DNA from 4 places in the Rouxiella sp. S1S-2 genome. Region 2 is predicted to be linked to each of the others. Evidence: predicted binding sites of a transcription regulator. Region 2 holds the regulator's gene; each other region holds the start of a gene.
What was found. The regulator Fur, encoded in region 2, represses iron uptake genes when iron is present. The targets are predictions, from matches to a motif close to ATAATAATGAGAACNACTATCAA.

Region 1 (5,385 bases), 2.0 Mb from region 2:
AGCCAGGGGGTAAGAAGCGTAAATAACCTGCCATTTGCGGCAGGTTTTGCTTTCTTCTTCCATACTGTTTGAATGGTTATTTCTCCTTTTGGAGCAGTATGTTTACTCATCGACTCGTTTTTCCTGCCAGCGTGCTGCGCGGCCGCGGCGCTATCCACCATCTTGGTGCCGTATGTGGCCGCCTCGGGCAGCGTGCGTTATTGGTGGGGGGAGCACGCGGCATTGCCAGCGTCGAGGAGAAAGTGGCCGATCAGCTAGACCAGCAAATGGTCAGCTATCTAGGTCATGACACCCTGAGCGGCACGTGCTGTGAAGAGGAAATTAAACAGCTGGCCGACAGGCTTAAACGTCAGGGCGTCGAAGTCGTGATTGCCACCGGCGGCGGCAGGGCGCTTGATACGGCAAAAGCCGCTGGCGTGTTGTGCAATATTCCGCTTGTCACCTTACCCAGCATTGCCGGAACCTGTTCTGCGATCACTCCCTTGGCTTTTCGCTATCATCAAAACGGCCAGTTTCGCGATATGTTCCCTTTGGCCTACGGGCCTGCCGCCGTGGTGATTGACGCCGATTTGCTGGCGACTTCGCCGCTGCATTGGTTGTCTGCAGGACTCGGCGATACCCTCGCCAAGTGGTATGAGTATCGAGCCATTAGTGATATGAATACGCTATCGGGACTTTCAGGCGTTGCGCGCACCAACAGCGAACTCTGTTTCACGCTGATAAAACACTACGCCGCCGATGCCTGTCAGGCTATCCGACAGGGGCAAGCCAACCTTGCTCTGGAGCAGGTGCTCGATGCTATTTTTCTTTACGCCGGTCTCACGTCAATAATGAGCAACGGCGCGCACACTGGGGCGGCTCACGCGCTGTACGACGGATTTACCGCCTGTGATAAAACGCGCCACGTCGCCCACGGACTGCTGGTGGGATTCGGTAATCTCTGTTTATTGGCGCTGGAAAACCGCAGTGATGAAGAACTGCTGGCAGCACTGTCTCTCGCACGCGCCAGCGCTATTCCGGTACATCTAAACGAAATTAATTCAGATCTTAACGATGCGGATATTAATCTCATCATCGAAAGAAGTTTACGTGCGCCCGATATGGCGAATATGCCGACAGAAATCACCCAGCAACAGATGCAGGAAGCGATTCAGCGTGTTCAACGACTCAGTTATGTAAAAACATAATCCCCGGTCTTTTCTTCCCTTCAGAATGCTCGTTTTGTGATATTTATTAATGATCAATATCAATGTTGAACCTATTGGTACGGCGTACTCTTTTTTCATTTTTATGGAGAAATTTATGCCGAATATCATGGACGTAACACTGGGAGTGCCTAGCTGTTTTTACAGCAAAGCAGCATTAAACAACACGACTGCAATTTCAGTGGCGTCAGAGGCAATCGTAGATATTAACAACAATAATTTAGAGATGAAGACATTTAGCTTTCCGCCTCCCGCTTCTGAAAACATCACCTCGACAATGGGTGAAATTCGCGCCAGCAACCAACAGCAGGGGATAAAGGATGCGGTCCTTACGATAGAAGATGAATCAAAGATAGAGCAGGTACCCCAGGCTCCATCAAGAGTCGCATTGTCTAAAGTGCTGCTCGTCGGCACTATTGGCGCACTGGCGCTGACCGGTGGCGTCGCGGGCTGGTTTAGACTTGACTTGGGGCTTGGCCGAGGTTATTCGGGGAGTCGTGAAGCGCACATGAGACATGCGTTAGAAATGGCCAGAAATCCTAATAATATGAATATGTTTCATAATGATCACTAACGGATAAAAACTTTGCCCGTTATATTCCAATTATTTAACAGTTTTTTAAGCAGGTTGATAACCGACATGTCTGAAAAGATTTTTGCCGCCAATCCCTGGCGCGCAAGGCGTTGTGGTTAACGCTACAGCGTATGGATATCAATGCCGTCGCCAATGCTGCTATTTTGGTAGTAAGCGCGCGGAACTTCGACCTGATACTGCTGGTCACCATAGGCCACTTCCAAAATGTATTTTTCGTTTTCATAAGACTCGATCGGAATAAACCCGAAAAAGCCCTCTGCAACGCTGATGGTGCGCGAAGAGGGCACCGCATAGCGATGAACAATTTTGGCTCTGAGTGGCTCTTGCTTGCCGGTGATGTGGTTCCATACCAGATTGACAGGTTGCGACAGAGTGCTGAGCACGCCTGAGGCCAGCGAGTTCAGATCGCTTAAATTGGTCTTCAACGCGGAGGTTGAGTACCAGGCAGAGCGATCGTCAGGCTTACGTGTTGTCATAATTGTTACCTCGTGACAGTCTCGTTGGTCTATATATAACCTAATTACTATATTTTTCTGTCGCTAAGATCCAATCATTTTTTCAACTAAGTTAAGCCAAACAGAAGGTATCGGGCGATAAATTGCCTGCTAATCGCTTATGCAGTGGGGATTCGGCGGCGTTTTTCGGCTAGCAGCAGCGGGCAGGACGGGCACATGGCAATGTCCGGCAATTCGTGGCGCAGGCAGCACTGGCGGCGAAAAAGTGGGCTTTCAGGGTCGTGCGGATTTTCTGGGCGCAGTGGCTGAAACAGCGGATTTTTTCTTCCTGCCGAAAGTTCTCTTGCATCCAGTAACGCTTTGCCTTCGCTAATATCGGCCTTAACCAACTCAGCCTGCTGTATTCCCCAGCCCACGCGAACCGCCGCATTACCCCAGTAAATGCTGGGCTTTAGCCCCGAGAGGTCAGCCATCGCCTGACAAACGGGACGCAGGTGTTGTTCAATCATCTCTTCGAAACGCAGCAGTGGCGCCTCAACGCTCGGGGTAAACGCTGTTCCTTCACCCCGCAGATAAATCTGCGAGGGCAGGCCTTCCTGCTGCAGACTTAAAAACAGCTGCTCGGGACGGATAGGCAGTTGCCAGTTGTGGCTTAACGAAACGATCACCCAGGTTGGCAGCAAGTAGGCAAAATACCACTGCGACCACATTGAAATACGCGCACGGCGTTTGTCCGTGTGGCCCGCATCTTCGGCGTGAAATGTTAAATAGCGCTCAAGCAAACTGGCACAGCCCTGCTCGGTCGTCAGCAGGCTTAAGGGAAGGGCATCCGTTACGTCGGGAGACATAAACTTCAGCTGATCCGCAACCCAAGGCAGCGGGCCGCCACGAAAGCTATCGAAAAGTGTCTGCATAGTCAGGTTTAATAAAATCAGCCAATACGTTAAAGATAAATCATAGATACCGAAGAGTATCTAAATCCCAACAGAAATAATAATGATTTCTATTTGTATTGGCATTGGTGGCTATTTTGCGCTTAATAATCGTGCAAGACTAAAGCAGGTTCGCCTGCTGCAAGATGTGCCTTACCTGCGACTTTTTGTCATCGCTTAACGGCTGGGCAGGGCGTAAAGCGTTTACCTGCACCTCAACGCCAACCAGACTGATGGCATATTTTATGACGTTATAAAACGGCACGTCTACTGCGTACAGCGGCGGTAACCACGAAAGGCGCTGCTGCCATTCCACTGCTTTACTGAAATCTTTGTCACACCAGGCCTGATAGATGCCGCAGGTAATTTGCGGTGCAAAATTGGCGCTGGCAGGAATAGCTCCCGCACCGCCCAGAATCAGCGTACCAAAGAGGTATTCGTCATAGCCGGCGAATACTGCAAAATCCGCTCTCACCGGTAACACTGCCTGAATCGTCTCGCGGAGGTGATTAAGGCTGTCGACAGTGTCTTTGAGTCCTACGATGTTGTGATAATTTTCCGCCAACTTTTTGATAACCGCCACCGGGATAGACTGCCCTGTGAGCGCGGGGAAGTTATAAATCATTATCGGCAGGTCGAGGTTTTCGGCCAAATAGCTGTAGTGCAGATAAATGTTTTCATCCGACAGCGGGTTGTAATAGGGATTGACCACCACCACGCCGTCGGCACCGGCATTTTTGGCATGCTGGGCAAAGGCAAGCGTTGCCTCAGTGCCTGGATGCGCCGCGCCTATCAATACTGGTACGCGTTTGTTGACGTACGCGGTGCAAAACGTGGCAACTTCATGGCGTAGTGCCTCGGACATATGCGCAAATTCACCGGCGCTGCCCAGAAAAAATAGCCCATTGACGCCGCCAGCGATTGTGAAATCAATCAGGCGTTTCATCGCTTCTTTGTCGAGCCGTTCGTTGTGGTCAAAAAGGGTAGGAACCGGAGGGATCACGCCGTAAAATAGGGAAGCGGTCATTATTTTTCTCCATGCTTATTAATAAAAAAAGAAACATCCTTCATTTATAGAACGATGTTTCATTTTTATATATAGCGTGGGGGAAATTACAGCGCCTTAAGCGGGAAAGTTGAAGCGCTGTCACATCTTGAGGATTTACATCACCAGCGCCTGCCCGTCTTTACGCGACTCGCTGGCGGCCAGATAATGCCCCTCGGGGTGACGAACGATCACCTGTGCGCCGCCAAAGCTGTGGCCCTGCAGCGGGTCTTCAACCTGCAGGTCGTGGCCCATTGCTCGCAGCGCTGCCAGTGTGTTGGTATCCAGCGTCGATTCAATGGCGACCTTACGGCCTTCAATCACCCGCCAGCGCGGAGCATCGATAGCCGCCTGCGGATTTTGCCCATAAAGCATAATGCGAATCGCCAACTGCAAATGTCCCTGAGCCTGCATTGGGCCGCCCATCAGCCCAAATGACATCAGCGGCTTGCCATCGCCGTCGGTGGCAAAAGCTGGAATAATGGTGGTAAACGGGCGCTTGTTAGGCGCGACGCAGTTGGCATGCGCCGGGTTGAGCACAAAGCCGCAGCCGCGGTTCTGCATGCTAATACCGGTGCCGGGCACCACAATGCCAGACCCAAAGCCCATGTAGTTAGACTGAATAAACGACACCATCATGCCGCTGGCATCGGCGGTGGTGAGATATACCGTGCCGCCGGGCTTCGGTGAACCGTACGTGACATCGCTGGCACGCAGGGGATCAATCAGGCTGGCCCGCTGTTGCAAATATTCGTCGCTGAGCAGGTGCTCGGGGCTGAAATGCATGTGATCAACGTCGGCAATGTGCTGGTCGAGGTCGGCGAGAGCCAGTTTCATCGCCTCAATCGACAGGTGCAGCGTCTGTACCGAGTCGACCGGCTGAGAGCCGAAATCCAGTTTTTCTAATATACCCAACGCAATCAGTGTGGCGATACCCTGTCCGTTAGGCGGCAGTTCGTGCACGGTGCCCCCGGCGAAGGATTGGGTCATAGTCTCCACCCAGTCAACTTTATGATTTGCCAGATCGTCGAGGGTCATAGCACCGCCAAATTCGCGGCAGTGGGCAATGATTTTTTCTGCCAGCTCGCCACGATAAAAAGCCTCACCTTTGGTTTTGGCAATCAGCTCCAGCGTGTCGGCCAGCGCTGGATTA
Region 2 (5,385 bases):
AAGCGTAATCAGCTTCGCCGTGACAAAAACAACGGTTTACGTCGCGTTGAGCTGAAAATTAATGCCGAAGCCGTGGATGCGCTTAATAAGCTGGCGGAACAGCAAAATATCAGTCGCAGCGAGCTGATTGAGCAGATGCTGCTGTCTCATCTGAACAATCAGGAAAGTTAGTCATCGTTTGTGATGCGGGCGGGTAACCCTAGCGGTTATCCGCCGTTGCGTTTCTCCGTCTTTCCGCAAGTGCAAGAACACACAAAGGCGATAACGCTCGCCTGAAATGCCCGTTAGACTGTAGGGCATTAGAATTAGGGTCGTATTAAAACCGTGCTGCATTAATCAGAGTTGGGATGAGAATATGTTCTCAGCCCGTCGAGTTTGCTATTATCTTGCGCAAACTGAATCGCATGCCGCGGACGAAAAAGCAGACTCGATGAGTCTATTGAAGAACAAGAGGTTAGATAAGCTTATGGCAGTAGTAGGTATCTTCTTTGGTTCCGACACCGGAAACACCGAAAACATCGCAAAAATGATCCAGAAGCAGTTGGGTAAAGATGTTGCTGACGTGCAGGACATCGCCAAAAGCAGCAAAGAAGATCTGGAAAAATACGATATTCTGCTGCTTGGCATCCCAACCTGGTACTACGGTGAAGCACAGTGTGACTGGGACGACTTTTTCCCAACGCTGGAAGAGATAGATTTTGAAGGCAAGCTGGTTGCGCTGTTTGGCTGTGGCGATCAGGAAGATTACGCCGAGTACTTCTGTGACGCGATGGGCACCGTTCGCGATATTATCGAACCACGCGGCGCCGTGATTGTTGGCCACTGGTCAACCGAAGGTTACGGTTACGAAGCGTCTAAAGGCATGGCGGATGATACTCACTTCATCGGTCTGGCCATCGACGAAGACCGTCAACCTGAGCTGACAAACGAACGTGTCGACGCTTGGGTTAAGCAAATTAGCGAAGAATTAAGCCTTTCAGAGATAATCGGCTAATCCCACACAAAGGCTAAGGCCCTGAATCGTTGAGGTTAAACGCGAAAGGGCCAAACTATCACTGAAATTAACAATTTAACGTCTACAAAATTGTAACTTTCAGCTGTATCAAGGTACACTTACATTATCTGTTTTTATCGTTTTGGCTTTTTTATCGCCCGTTTGAAGGGTGCGAACGATGTTTGTGAACAGCCCACCGTTTTCATTAACGTGATTAGCATAGTGACAGGACTAAATCCGCATGACTGACAACAACACCGCACTGAAGAAAGCCGGCTTAAAAGTCACGCTTCCGCGCCTGAAAATCCTGGAAGTGTTGCAAGCTCCGGCAGGTCATCACGTCAGTGCGGAAGATTTGTACAAAGAACTGATTGATATGGGCGAAGAGATTGGTCTTGCCACGGTTTACCGTGTTTTGAACCAGTTTGACGACGCCGGCATTGTTACCCGTCACAATTTTGAAGGCGGCAAGTCAGTATTTGAACTGACTCAGCAACATCACCACGACCATTTGATCTGCCTCGACTGCGGCCGCGTTATTGAGTTCCGTGACGAGTATATCGAAGGCCGTCAACGTGAGATTGCCAAGGCACACGGTATTAAACTCACCAACCACAGTCTTTATCTTTACGGCCATTGCGAACTTGGCAACTGCATCGAAGATGAAACTCTGCATGGTAAAGGCTGATATTTTGCCCCAGCGCTGTCGCTGAGGAACAAAAGAGTATTCGCCTATAAAATGACCGCTGAAAAGCGGTTTTTTTATGCCTGGAATTTGATGCGGAAGAGTTGGGGATTAGCGTAGATCCCCCACTCCTGGAGCCGGGGATCTCACGCTTATTGATCAGACGACTGGCTTACTTTCCCAGTTGTCACGCAGCCCGACGGTGCGGTTAAACACCAGGTGCTCGGCACTGGAGTAAGTGCTGTCGGCGCAGAAATACCCTTCACGCTCAAACTGCAGACTCACTGCGGCCTGTGCGTTTGCCATGCTCGGTTCAACAAACCCGTGGGCAATCACCAGAGACTCTGGATTGATAGTGGTCAGAAAGTCTTCTGCCTGAGCCGGGTTAGCGACGCTGAACAGGCGGTCATACAAGCGGAACTCGGCCGGTTTACCTTCGCTCGCAGACACCCAGTGGATCACGCCTTTGACTTTACGGCCGTCGGCAGGGTCTTTACTCAGGGTATCAATGTCATAGCTACAGAAAATAGTGGTGATATTGCCTTCGGCATCTTTCTCGATGCGTTCGGCTTTAATCACGTACGCATTGCGCAAACGCACTTCTTTCCCCAGAACCAGACGCTTGTACTGCTTGTTGGCTTCTTCGCGGAAATCAGCCTGATCGATGAAGATTTCAGCGGTAAATGGCACATCACGCGAGCCCATTTCTGGCTTGCTCGGATGATTTGGCATTTTTACCCACTGAACGGCATCACCGGTAAAGTTCTCAATAATCACTTTAACCGGATTGATCACCGCCATCGCACGCGGCGCGTTTTCGTTGAGGTCGTCACGAATGCAGGACTCCAGCGCGGCCATTTCAACGTTGTTATCCTGCTTGGTCACGCCGATACGACGACAGAACTCGCGAATTGACGCCGAGGTATAACCGCGACGACGCAGGCCGGATACCGTTGGCATACGCGGGTCATCCCAACCTTCTACAATCTTGTCGGTCACCAGCAGGCTCAGCTTGCGCTTGGACATGATGGAATATTCAAGATTCAGGCGTGAGAACTCGTACTGACGCGGATGACAGGCGATGCTGATGTTGTCGAGCACCCAGTCATACAGACGGCGGTTGTCCTGGAACTCCAGCGTACACAGCGAGTGAGTGATCCCTTCCAGCGCATCGGAAATGCAGTGGGTGAAATCGTACATCGGATAGATGCACCACTTAGTGCCGGTCTGATGGTGGTCGGCAAACTTGATGCGATACAGCACCGGATCACGCATCACGAAGAATGGCGACGCCATGTCAATTTTTGCGCGCAAGCACGCGGTGCCCTCGGCAAACTCGCCGTTGCGCATTTTGGCAAACAGGTCGAGGTTCTCTTGCACAGTGCGATCGCGGAACGGGCTATTTTTACCCGGCGCCGTCAGGTTACCGCGATATTCGCGGATCTGATCCGGAGACAGTTCGTCAACGTAGGCCAGGCCTTTTTCAATCAGCTCAACCGCATAGTGGTGCAGTTGATCAAAATAGTCGGAAGAGTAATGAACCTCACCGCTCCACTCGAAACCAAGCCACTGAACGTCTTTTTTAATAGACTCGACGAATTCGATATCTTCTTTCACCGGGTTGGTATCATCAAAACGCAGGTTGCATTGGCCCTGGTAGTCTTGCGCGATGCCAAAGTTCAGGCAGATCGATTTTGCGTGGCCAATGTGCAAATAACCATTTGGCTCAGGCGGGAAACGGGTCACGACAGAAGCGTGTTTTCCCGATGCCAGATCTTCATCAATAATCTGACGGATAAAATTTGTTGGGCGGGCTTCAGCCTCACTCATTGTTCATTTCCTCTACGCGAACGAAAGCTCGAAAGACTAACCGCATATGTTCCAACAAGCCACGCTGGGAAACAACCCTTATGTGCCAAATTTGAATTTTATAATAAAAAAACGGGAAGAGATTGCTCCCTTCCCGCCGCGGCGCTTAACTCACGCCGATATTTTTTAACAATATGACGTTATTTGGACTGGATCTCGTACAGCTTGCTTTCGCCCGCGACCACAGTCTCTCCCGCCAACAGCGCAATGCCTGCGTAATCTTCCATGTTACTGACTACAACCGGGCTTATCATTGAACGCGCATTGCCGTTCAGATAGTCCAGGTCTAGCTCCAGTACCGGCTGACCCACGCTCACCGTTGCACCCTCTTCAACCAGACGGGTAAAGCCTTGACCGTTAAGTGCGACGGTATCGAGTCCGATATGCACCACAACTTCAGCTCCGGATTCGGTTTCCAGACAGAAGGCGTGGTTAGTATTAAAGAATTTAACGATAACGCCGTTTGCCGGAGCAACCACCGTTTTACTCGTCGGGCGAATCGCTAAACCTTCACCTACCGCACCGCTGGCAAAGGCTTCATCAGGCACCTCAGACAAGGCAACAACTTCACCGGTAATCGGCGATATCAACGTTTCAACCACAACCTTTGGCGTATTGGGTACAGCCTGAGGTTTAACGTCTGCCACTGGCGCAGCCGTTGGCGCTGCGGTTGCTGCCGCTATTGGGCCGGTCGCAATCACCGTACGCATTGCAGCAGCAATGCTTTCGGCACGGGTACCGACAATGACCTGTACAGTTTGTTTATTCAGACGGATAACGCCAGACGCCCCCAGACGTTTTGCCAGCACGTCGTTAACCTGTGCAGAGTCTTTAACGTTGAGTCGCAGACGCGTGATACACGCATCGATGCCTTTGAGATTATCAGACCCTCCCAGCGCGCTGACATAGCTTAACGCGAGTTGGCTCATCCCTTCTTCCGTATTGCTGTTGGTGTCCTGAGTGCCCGTCTCTGCAACATCGTCTTCACGTCCCGGCGTTTTCAGATTGAACATGCGAATAATCACAGTGAACAACACGAAGTAGATGATGAAGAAAATCACCCCCATCACCAGCAACATCCATACGTTTTTGCTCGCCGCCGGCAGGTTGTACATCAACGCATAGTCGATTGCGCCCGCCGAGAAGGAAAACCCAGCGTGGATGCCAAGCGCCGTTGCGATGTACAGGCTTATCCCGGTCAACACGGCGTGGATTAGATACAGCAACGGAGCCAGGAACATGAACAGGAATTCAAGGGGCTCGGTAACACCGGTCAGAAACGCAGTCAGTGCCACCGACATCAGCATACCGCCGACCAATGGACGACGCTCTTTAGGGGCAGCGAAGTACATAGCAAACGCCGCGCCCGGCAAGCCAAACATCATGATCGGGAAGAAGCCGGACATAAACATCCCTGCGGTGCCGTCACCCGCATAGAAACGGTTGATGTCGCCGTGGAACACTGCGCCTGCCGCGTTGGTGAAGTCACCAATCTGGAACCATGCAATGGTGTTAAGAACCTGATGCAGACCCGTAGGGATAAGCAAACGGTTAACGAAGCCGAAGATGCCTGCACCGAATGCGCCAGCGCCCACGATCCACTCGCCACCGGCGCGGATAGCATCCTGAACAGGCGGCCATACGTAACCAAAGATAGCGGCCAGAATCAGACAGAAAAATCCGGTTGCGATAGGAACAAAACGTCTGCCGCCGAAGAAACTGAGGAAGTCAGGCAGTTTGATATCAGACCAGCGGTTGTAAACCATACCGCCAACCAGACCGGTGATAATGCCCGCCAACACACCCATATTTATCGCTGGGTTGATGGTAATCATCG
Region 3 (5,385 bases), 1.2 Mb from region 2:
GATAGTTTCACCGGTTACAAACTGTTCGCCCATCAGACGCATCGCCATGTCCACGCCTTTGCGGATCAGCGGTTCACCGCCTTTGCCAATAATACGGCTCAGCGAGTTTGAAAGTTTGGCTTCATTGTGGGTAGCGACCAGCCGGCCGGTAAACAGCAGACCCCAGGTGGCGGCGTTGACGAACAAAGAAGGGCTGCGGCCAAGGTGTGACTGCCAGTTGCCGTTGCTGATTTTGTCGCGGATCAGCGCATCGCGCGTTGGTTTGTCGGGAATACGCAACAGCGCCTCGGCCAGGCACATCAGCGCCACGCCCTCGAGGGAGGAGAGTGAGAACTCCTGCAGCAGGCTTTGCACCATACCGGCGCGACCGTTTGCACTTTTTTGGTGACGAAGCGCGTTGGCGAGGTCATAGGCCAGCTTGTGCGCGGCGCTGTCTGCAGCCGGGGACAAACGCGCTTGTTCGAGCAGCATGGCAACCGATTCTGGCTCTGGGCGGCGATAGGCGGCGGTAATGGCCGAACGGCTCACCGACTGAGGATGCACCTGCTCGGCGAAGTCGAGGAATGGCTGGTGTTCAATCGCCACAGGCGCGGCGGCGTCTTCGTTATCGACCGCGTTAGCGCCGGTCATATTGAGCAGGCCAGTGCCTGATTCAAGCTGCTCAAGATACGAGTAGATAGCCTGTTTGATAAGCCAGTGGGGCGTGCGGTCGATGCCCTGCGCGGCGATTTTTATTCTGTCACGCGTCGCTTCATCAAGCTTCACGCCCATAGTCGTCGTTGCCATTCCCAAGAACTCCGTTGTCAGTAAACCTGTTATTTTCGCTACTATCTGCGATGTTGCAACTTTGTGCAACCTTGTTAAATGCAGGAACCATGCCGAAGGTGAAATTAGTGATCAAATTAACAAAAAAATAACGGCATGATTGTTGCTTAATTTATTTGCAGGGTTGTACCAAGTGCAACTTGCTGAGGTTGGGCAAGTGAAAAAGATGCAACTCCGTGTCACAACTTTGCAGTTTTAAGGTTGGCACATTGTTCAATGAGCGTTAAAAGTCTTGGCCTGCAGAACGTGCTCCACTAGTATCCTCGGGCTGAAAAATTTTGTAGCACGTTAGAAAGGACGAGGGCGCCTGCACATTTCGCGGCAAACTCTTAGAGATGCGGACAGGGTAATTCTGCGTTTCGGGTGGAACTGATAATTAAAGAAAATACATGGAGAACTTGCATGACAATGAACACACCAATGCTGGTGACATTTTGTGTCTATATTTTTGGCATGATTTTAATTGGGCTTATCGCCTATTTACGCACTAAAAACTTTGACGACTATATCCTCGGTGGCCGTAGCTTGGGCAGTTTCGTTACCGCGCTCTCTGCCGGCGCTTCTGATATGAGCGGTTGGCTGTTAATGGGGTTACCGGGCGCGATTTTTGTTTCGGGGATTTCAGAAAGCTGGATTGCCATCGGTTTGACTCTCGGTGCTTATCTCAACTGGAAGCTGGTCGCCGGGCGCCTGCGGGTGCACACCGAGGCCAACAATAACGCCTTGACGTTGCCGGACTATTTCACTCACCGTTTTGAAGATTCCAGCAAACTGCTGCGCATTATCTCCGCCGTAGTTATTTTGATTTTCTTCACGATTTACTGTGCATCTGGCGTGGTAGCCGGTGCCCGTCTGTTTGAAAGCACCTTCGGTATGACCTATGAAACTGCACTGTGGGCCGGTGCGGCGGCGACCATCATCTATACCTTCATCGGCGGATTCCTGGCCATTAGCTGGACCGACACCGTGCAGGCTACGCTGATGATCTTCGCGCTGATCCTCACGCCGGTTATCGTTATTCTGGCGGTGGGCGGTATTGACTCCTCAATGTTGGTTATCAGCGCTAAGAACCCTGAATACACCGATATGTTTAAAGGCATGAATCTGGTTGCGATTTTATCGCTGCTGGGCTGGGGACTTGGCTATTTCGGTCAACCGCATATTTTGGCGCGCTTCATGGCCGCAGACTCGCACCATACTATTAAAAATGCGCGTCGCATCAGCATGACCTGGATGATCTTGTGTCTGGCGGGGACCATCGCGGTGGGCTTTTTCGGTATTGCCTATTTCGCCAATAATCCGGGTGAGGCCGGGAACGTGACGCAAAATGGTGAACGCGTATTTATCGAATTGGCGAAAATCCTGTTTAATCCGTGGATAGCGGGTGTGCTGCTTTCTGCCATTCTCGCCGCAGTGATGAGTACGTTGAGCTGCCAGCTACTGGTGTGCTCAAGCGCGATAACAGAAGACTTGTATAAAGCATTTCTGCGTAAGGACGCCAGCCAGAAGGAACTGGTGTGGGTCGGTCGTTTAATGGTGCTGGTGGTGGCGGTGGTAGCCATCGCGCTGGCGGCCAACCCTGAAAATAAAGTGCTGGGTCTGGTGAGCTATGCGTGGGCCGGTTTTGGCGCAGCGTTTGGCCCGGTTATCTTGATTTCCGTGATGTGGTCGCGTATGACCCGCAACGGCGCGCTGGCCGGGATGATAGTCGGGGCAGTGACCGTGCTGGTATGGAAAAACTACGGCTGGCTGGACCTGTATGAAATTATCCCCGGCTTCGCTTTCGCCTGCATTGCCATCGTAGTGGTCAGTCTGATGGGGCGCAAACCTTCCGCCGCAGTCGAAAAACGCTTTAACGCCGCAGAAGCGGAGTACCGCACGGTTTAATTCATTAATATTATAATTTATTGATAGTTAGGCATTAAACCCTTTTCTTCGGCTCAACGGCGAGGGAAGAGGGTTTTTTATTTCGTCACCAATCTTAATTTAACCTTAAGAAATCACACAATACGCAATAACTATTTTCGAAAATCCTACAGTCTCCACTTGTATTTATTTCCAATGGAATGATAATCACAATCGTTTTCATTTTTACCCTTCTTTACAGTTGTACGCAGGTTGCAATATCGACTTTGTGCTTTCAAACCCGTTTTCGGAGTCACCGCTATGTTTGTTCCCTTTTTAATTATGTTCCGCGAAGGGCTGGAAGCCGCCTTGATAGTCAGCCTGATTGCCAGCTATCTAAAAAGGACTCAGCGCGGGCAGTGGCTCGGCATTGTCTGGATTGGCGTGATTATTGCCGCCGCCCTGTGTCTTGGACTGGGTATCGTTATCAATGAAACCACCGGCGAGTTCCCGCAAAAAGAGCAGGAGCTGTTTGAAGGACTGGTGGCGCTGGTGGCGGTATTTATCCTGACTTACATGGTGTTCTGGATGCGTAAAGTCTCGCGGTCAATCAAGGTGCATCTTGAAGGGGCCATCGACAACGCGCTTAACTCCGGCAGCGGTCAAGGCTGGGCGCTGGTCGCGATGGTGTTCTTCGCCGTGGCGCGTGAGGGTCTTGAATCGGTGTTCTTCCTGTTGGCCGCTTTTCAGCAGGACGTTGGCATCGAGGCACCGATTGGCGCAGTGCTGGGGCTGGTCGCAGCGATTATTCTCGGCTTTGCCATCTACTACGGCGGCGTAAAATTACAGCTGGCCAAATTCTTTAAGTGGACCAGCCTGTTTATCCTGTTTGTGGCGGCCGGGCTGGCGGCGGGTGCCATTCGTGCCTTCCACGAGGCGGGTCTGTGGAACGGGCTGCAGGCAACGGCGTTCGACCTGAGCAACGTGTTGTCGACGGATTCACTGTTTGGCACGCTGCTTGAGGGCATGTTGGGCTATCAGCAGGCGCCGTCGGTTAGCGAAGTGCTGGTCTATTTGCTGTATCTGGTCCCCGCACTGCTGTTCTTCTTCTTTCCGAGTAAACAGCAGGGGAGTTCTGCCTCTGCGGTTGGCCAAAAAACACAGCGTTGAGTTAACAGCGCACAGCTAACATCACTACCTCTGGGAGTTTTTTATGTCTGATTCACGTACTGCCTTTCGCCGTAAGGCGTTGCAGATTGCGCTTTTGTCTCTGCCTGCATTTTCTTTCAGCGCCAGCCTGTTTGCCGCTGAGGTTCCGCAGGTGAAAATTACGGTGACCGATAAACAGTGTGAGCCGATGCAGTTGACCGTTCCTGCCGGAAAAACGCAGTTTATTATTCACAACGCCAGTAAAAAAGGACTCGAATGGGAAATCCTCAAAGGCGTAATGGTGATAGAAGAGCGTGAAAACGTCGCGCCCGGCTTTACTCAGAAGATGACTGCCAACCTTGAAGCTGGCGAATACGACATGACCTGCGGCCTGTTGAGCAATCCGAAAGGTAAGCTGACAGTGACTGCCGTGGGTGAGGCTACCTCGGTTAAGCCAGACGCCATGGCGCTGGTAGGGCCGATTGCCGAATATAAAGTCTACGTAACGCAACAGGTTGCCGAGCTGGTGAGCCACACCAAGGCCTTCACCGACGCCATCAAGCAGGGTAATTTAACATTGGCCCAGCAGCTTTATCCGTCTACGCGCGTTTACTATGAGCGTATCGAACCTATTGCCGAACTGTTCTCAGACCTGGACGGCAGCATCGATGCCCGTGAAGATGACTTCGAGAAAAAGGCCGATGATCCTAAATTTACCGGCTTCCACCGCCTAGAGAAAATCCTCTTCGCCGATAAAACCACGAAAGGCACCACGGAGCTGGCTGACCGACTGTATGCCGACACCCAGGACCTGCAAAAGCGTATCACTGACCTGACTTTCCCGCCGAGCAAAGTTGTGGGCGGCGCGGCCGGTCTGATTGAAGAAGTGGCGTCAAGTAAAATCAGCGGTGAAGAAGACCGCTACAGCCGCACCGACCTGTGGGACTTCCGCGCCAACCTCGACGGTGCACAAAAAATCGTTAATCTGCTGCGCCCGCTGCTGGTAAAAGCCGACAAGCCGCTGCTGGATAAAATTGATGCCAACTTTAAAACTGTCGATACCCTGCTGGATAAATACCGCACCAAAGAGGGCTATGAAAACTATGAAAAACTGTCCGATGCCGACCGTAATGCCATGAAAGGCCCGATCACTACTCTGGCCGAGGACTTGGCCAAACTGCGTGGCGTGCTGGGTCTCGATTAACCCCCACGTTCAGCAAGGCAATAAATGGACTGGAATAATCAGTCACACCCGGTGCATTGCGCCGGGTGAGTAGAGGCAAAGCAATGAGCAATTCTAATAGTAATAACGAAGCCCAAAATAGGGCGCAGGACGTCTCTTCTTCACGCCGCCGCTTACTGAAGGGCGCAGGATTACTCGGCGGAGCTATCGCCTTCGGCGGTGCGGCAACCCACGCTGCGCAGGCACCGGGTGCAAAACAGGGCTATGAGCCCGGCACCGTGTCACCCGATGAACGCCACAGCATGCAACCTTTTCACGGCGAACATCAGGCTGGTATCCTCACGCCACAGCAGGCGTCGATGTCACTGGTATCGTTTGACGTG
Region 4 (5,385 bases), 1.0 Mb from region 2:
TTGAGAAAAAACGCTGGTTGAGCGGTGACGAGTTCACTGAGCTGCTAGGCCTGTGCCAATTTTTACCCGGTGGCAACATCATTAATTTGTCGGTTGCGCTCGGTAATGAGTTTCAGGGACTTCGTGGGGCATTAGCGGCGATCCTTGGCCTGATTTGTGCCCCAACCGCCATCGTTGTCGGTCTCGGACTGGTTTATGCTCGCTATCAAAATGACGTGGTGGTTGAACATCTATTTGCCGGTCTCGCCGCAGGTGCAGCCGGACTATTGCTCTCCACTGGCTTCAAGATGCTGCTTCCACTCAAAGGAAAATGGCTGCAGCTGGCTATTGTAATACTCGGGGTTATCGCCATCGCCGTACTGCGTTTACCCATGCTGGCCGTGATGCTGGTTCTGGCACCTATCAGCATTCTGCTGTTCTGGAGAACCCAAAAATGACTGGCATACTGATCACTTTGGCGCTGTTGTTTACCCAGCTTTCAGTGATGGCCTTTGGCGGCGGTAACACCATCCTGCCCGAAATGCAGCGTGAAGTGGTGCAGAATCACCACTGGATGAGTGCCCAGGAGTTCAGCGCCCTGTTTGCGCTGGCGCAGGCTGCACCCGGCCCTAACATGATGATTGTGCCGCTGGTGGGCTGGCAGGTGGCCGGATGGGCCGGCTTGCTGGTGTCATCATTGGCAAAATTTGGCCCGTCGTCGATTATTACGCTTATCGTGATGGGCGGCTGGAAACGCTACAAAGACAAGCCGTGGCGGCGCATAGTCCAAAGCGGTCTTGTGCCGGTCACCGTCGGACTGGTTATTTCCAGCGGCCTGTTAATCGCTAAAGCCTCGGCCACCAGCATCGCACTTGCCGCCGTTATCGCCCTGTGTACGCTGCTGGCGATGAACAAGAAAATTCATCCACTTTGGGTATTGGCGGTGGGCGCCGTGCTCGGACTGGTGCTGGTCTAAACGTCTTCTTATCCAGCAAAACCGCGTTGCGACAATCGACAGGTAGCCTCATGGATGAAGCTCTTGTCGGTTGACCCCTTTTTGAGATTTATATTTTACTTTCATTACGGGCAGTTGAGCGTTAACAAGGAGCAGGCGTATGTCAGTGAATGATGTGGGATTCAGCCATATTGCATTACAGGTTAAAGACCTTCAAAAAAGCATCGAATTTTATCAGCGCTATGCCGGAATGCAGATTATCCATCAGCGTGAGCCCGGCATAGAAGAGGCACAAAAGGTGGCCTGGTTATCAGATTTAACCCGTCCTTTCGCACTGGTACTGGTACAGTCACAAACCACCGTCGACACCCCGTTAGGTCCCTTTGGCCATCTTGGCATCGCCTGCAGTAGCCGCGAAGAAATTGACGCTAAGGTAAAGCTTGCCGAACAGGAAGGCGTTCTGCGCCGAAAAGCACAGCAATCACTGCCACCGGTAGGCTACTGGGCATTCTTCGCCGATCCAGACGGCAACACCCTGGAACTCTCCTGCGGTCAGCAGATTGGGATGGAAATTATTAACGCACGGCAGTCCACGCTCGGCTAAAATGTCGCGCGATAACCCCATCCATAGCGTTTTTTGTATTCCCCCTCTTAGCAAAACGCGACAGAAAGCTGTCGCGTGACGTCTTATGCAAAAACCCACCCTCCTTCTAGAAATTAGGATTGCCAAAGACCTCCCCTGTCTCTCAATGTTGGAAAATGTCACCAAGCATATTAAATAATAATGATACTACTTATCATTTCGTTTACCATGCTTGCGTTTTGGCGTAAGAATCCTGACATAGGCGCTAAACCCTCTGCTTTGATCGCAACGTACTTTATTGACTGTTTGAGAAAACAATTTTTATAGGGAATATGAATCATGTTGTTTGCTTTTCCATTCAAGCGCCTCGCCGTCCTGTGCGCGTTGGCCCTGTGTTCTCCTCTGGCAGCCCTCGCCGATGATACTGTCGTGGTCACTGCGTCACCTTCAGATGCTGCTGATGCACCGACTCAGGGTTACACCGCGAAAACAAGCAAGGCGGCGACCAAGACCGATGCCCCGCTGATCACTACCGGTCAGTCGGTTTCAGTGGTTACTCGCCAACAGATGGACGATCAGAACGCCACCACCGTTAACTCTGCCCTGAACTACACCCCCGGCGTGTTCACCAACTTTGCCGGCGGCGCCACGCGCTACGACACGGTTTCACTGCGCGGTTTCCACGGTGGCGACGTCGATAACGTGTTCCTTGACGGGTTGCGCATGGCCTCCGACGGCGGAAGCTACAATATCGTCCAGGTTGACCCGTGGTTCCTTGAGCGTATTGACGTCATCAAAGGTCCCTCCTCCGCACTTTACGGGCAAAGCATTCCGGGCGGACTGGTGATGGAAACCAGCAAACGCCCGCAGTTTGCCAGTGAAGGCCACGTGCGTTTGTCCGGCGGCAACTTCAATACCCAAGGCGGTGCGTTTGACTATACCGGTGCGATTAATGACCAGTGGGCATTCCGCCTAACCGGCCTGACTCGCAGCAGCGACACCCAGTATGACCACCAGCGCGAAGAGCGCTATGCCCTTTCGCCACAGTTGCTGTGGCAGCCCAATGAAAATACCTCGCTGCTGCTGCGCGCCTATTTGCAGAAAGACCCCTCTGGCGGCTATCACGCGGCTGTGCCAGGCGACGGCAGCATCTACTCCAGCCGTGGCGACAAACTCGGCCGCGGATTCTTTGACGGCGAGAGCTCGCGTAACGAATTCAAACGTTGGGAACAGATATACAGCTATGAGTTCCAGCACAACTTCAATAACACCTGGTCTTTCCGCCAAAACGCTAACTACACCCACTCAAATACCGAACTGCAACAGGTGTATCAGGGTGGCTGGAATGCCGACAGAACGCTGCTAAACCGCTACTACTCCGGCGAGCAGTCTTCGCTTGATTCGTTCGCGATTGATAACCAGCTCGAAGCTGATTTCGCCACTGCGGCGCTACAGCATAAAGTAGTACTAGGCTTTGATTTCCAGCATTACACCAATACGCTGGATGCGCAGGGCGGTTACGCTTCCACGCTTGACCCTTACACCGGCGTCTCGGGCGGCAGCGCCGTTGACCTTTACAGCTCAACGCACGGTAAACGTCGTTATCAGCAGTCTGGCGTTTATTTGCAGGATGACATGGTGTACGACAAGTGGCACATGACGCTGTCCGGCCGCTACGACACGCTGAAAACCAAAAACACCCAATACGAAAGCATTTACGGCGTTGAAACCGACAGCGAACGCAGCGACAAACATTTCAGCAGCCGTGCCTCATTGCTGTACGCCTTCGACAACGGCATTTCGCCTTACGTTAGCTACAGTCAGGCGATGACCCCTTCCGCGCTGTCTGGCCAAAACGGCACGCTGCTTAAACCGATGACCAGCGAGCAGTACGAGGCCGGTTTAAAATACCAGCCGGTGGGCAGTAGCAATATGTACAGCGTCGCGCTGTATGACCTGACGCAAAAAGATGTCGGCAACCGCGTCGTTATCGGCAGTTATTTCGAGCCTGCGGGCAAAGTGCATTCGCAAGGTATCGAGCTTGAAGCACACAGCAAAGTGACCGACCGCCTTAACATCATTGCCGGTTATACCTATAACCGCGTGAGATACGAAGACGCGATTGACGGCACCAGCGGCAATACGCCATATGTCACGCCAAACCAAATGGCCTCCCTGTGGGCGCAGTATGACGCAGGTCTGGGCATTAACGTCGGCGGCGGTGCGCGCTACATCGGCAAGCAGTGGGCCGATAATGCCAACACCCAACGCATTGCCTCCACCACACTGTTTGACGCCTCGGTAAAGGTGAATCTTGCGAGCTTTACCCCGTCACTCAAAGGCGCTTACGTTCAGCTTAATGTCAACAACCTGACCGACAAGAAGTACGTAGCAGCCTGCTACGGCACCAGCTATTGCTACTGGGGCCAGGAGCGCACAGTGGTTGCAACAGTCGGCTACGACTTCTAAGTTTGCCGTATACCCCGTCCCCGCTGCGTACGGATCTTCCGCGCGCAGCATCTTTTCTTGCTTACGCCCCCTTTAGCAAAGGTTACCGCGCCTCCAACAGCGCTGGTTGCCTGCACAAATAAAAACTATAGTCACTGCACTGCCACACATCTTTTAACAACCGAGAGTGAATAGCCTTGGATATCCAACCTTTTAAAATTGCTATCAGTGATGCCAGCATTGACGATCTGAAGCAACGACTGGCTCGCACCCGCTGGCTTGAGACGATTGACTGTCTTGGCTGGCGAGAAGGAACGGATGCGGCATTTCTAAAACGGCTAGTGAGTTACTGGCAGCATACGTTTGACTGGCGCAGGCAAGAAACCAAGCTGAACCAGCTGCCACAATTTACCGCCCAGATTGATCAGCAAAGGGTACATTTTGTCCATCAGAAGGGCTGCGGGCCGGCGCCTATGCCGCTGGTGCTGACCCACGGATGGCCGGGTTCTTTTGTCGAAATGGCTGAAATAGTGCCCATGCTGGCTGACCCTGCCCGCTACGGCGGTGACCCGTACGACGCCTTCGACGTGGTTGTTCCCTCCCTGCCCGGCTATGGATTTTCATCTGCGCCTACGCAAACCGGCATCGGCAGTGCGCAAACGGCCGATTATTGGGCAAAATTAATGCGCGGACTCGGATACGAAAAGTTTGCCGCCCAGGGCGGAGACATCGGCGCCGGCGTGTCAAGCTGGCTGGCGCGAAATTATCCCGAGCGCATTATCGGCGTTCACCTCAACTTTATTCCCGGCTCCTATCGACCTTATCTTGGCGAAGGTGCCACACCCGTCTGCGCCGAAGAGCAGGACTTTCTGGATAAAGTTAGCGCCTGGGCTGCCAGCGAAGGTGCTTACGGTCACCAACAGGGCACGCGTCCGCAAAGTCTGGCCGTGGGGTTGAATGATTCGCCCGCCGGACTCGCCGCCTGGATCACGGAAAAATTTCAGGCCTGGAGCGACTGCCACGGCGACCTCGAACAAGGCATCGGGCTGGATGCGCTACTCACCGATATTTCTGTTTACTGGTTTACGCAAAGTATTGGCTCGTCATTTCGCATGTACGTCGAGGGGCGAGCAATGCCGCTTAGTTTTTCCCAAGGTCAACACGTTCAACCACCGCTGGGTGTGGCGCTGTTTCCGGCCGAGCTGCCGATGCCGCCCCGCTCATGGGTTGAACGCAGCTTTTCAGTACAGCGCTGGACAACAATGTCGCGCGGTGGACACTTTGCCGCTCTGGAATACCCCGAAGATCTGGCGAAAGAAATCCGCGATTTCTTCCGTCCACTGCGCGAAAATGCCCGCTAGAAATCGCTTAGTGAAAGTTAAAGAATCAAAAGAAGCCATCGTTTGTTAGATTTTTGAGA

Region 1: a site for Fur is predicted at 3,246-3,268, ahead of fhuF (siderophore-iron reductase FhuF). Genes of this name have one in related genera too.
Region 3: a site for Fur is predicted at 2,892-2,914, ahead of efeU (iron uptake transporter permease EfeU). Genes of this name have one in related genera too.
Region 4: a site for Fur is predicted at 1,713-1,735, ahead of GA565_RS14685 (TonB-dependent siderophore receptor). Genes of this name have one in related genera too.

Annotation. Positions count from the first base shown of each region.
Region 1 is NZ_WFKL01000001.1:2,146,131-2,151,515, forward strand. Features, by position in the region: gene GA565_RS10065 (NarK family nitrate/nitrite MFS transporter) at 1-26, shown strand, start outside; gene GA565_RS10070 (iron-containing alcohol dehydrogenase family protein) at 99-1,187, shown strand; gene GA565_RS10075 (hypothetical protein) at 1,237-1,779, shown strand; gene GA565_RS10080 (hypothetical protein) at 1,902-2,276, opposite strand; gene fhuF (siderophore-iron reductase FhuF) at 2,414-3,169, opposite strand; gene GA565_RS10090 (dihydrodipicolinate synthase family protein) at 3,309-4,214, opposite strand; gene GA565_RS10095 (gamma-glutamyltransferase family protein) at 4,350-5,385, opposite strand, start outside.
Region 2 is NZ_WFKL01000001.1:4,194,353-4,199,737, forward strand. Features, by position in the region: gene ybfE (LexA regulated protein) at 1-171, shown strand, start outside; gene fldA (flavodoxin FldA) at 467-994, shown strand; gene fur (ferric iron uptake transcriptional regulator) at 1,236-1,682, shown strand; gene glnS (glutamine--tRNA ligase) at 1,839-3,509, opposite strand; gene nagE (PTS N-acetyl glucosamine transporter subunit IIABC) at 3,689-5,385, opposite strand, start outside.
Region 3 is NZ_WFKL01000001.1:2,975,124-2,980,508, reverse strand. Features, by position in the region: gene putA (trifunctional transcriptional regulator/proline dehydrogenase/L-glutamate gamma-semialdehyde dehydrogenase) at 1-786, opposite strand, end outside; gene putP (sodium/proline symporter PutP) at 1,228-2,712, shown strand; gene efeU (iron uptake transporter permease EfeU) at 2,992-3,840, shown strand; gene efeO (iron uptake system protein EfeO) at 3,884-5,023, shown strand; gene efeB (iron uptake transporter deferrochelatase/peroxidase subunit) at 5,107-5,385, shown strand, end outside.
Region 4 is NZ_WFKL01000001.1:3,171,250-3,176,634, forward strand. Features, by position in the region: gene GA565_RS14670 (chromate transporter) at 1-437, shown strand, start outside; gene GA565_RS14675 (chromate transporter) at 434-955, shown strand; gene GA565_RS14680 (VOC family protein) at 1,095-1,538, shown strand; gene GA565_RS14685 (TonB-dependent siderophore receptor) at 1,857-3,986, shown strand; gene GA565_RS14690 (epoxide hydrolase family protein) at 4,163-5,326, shown strand.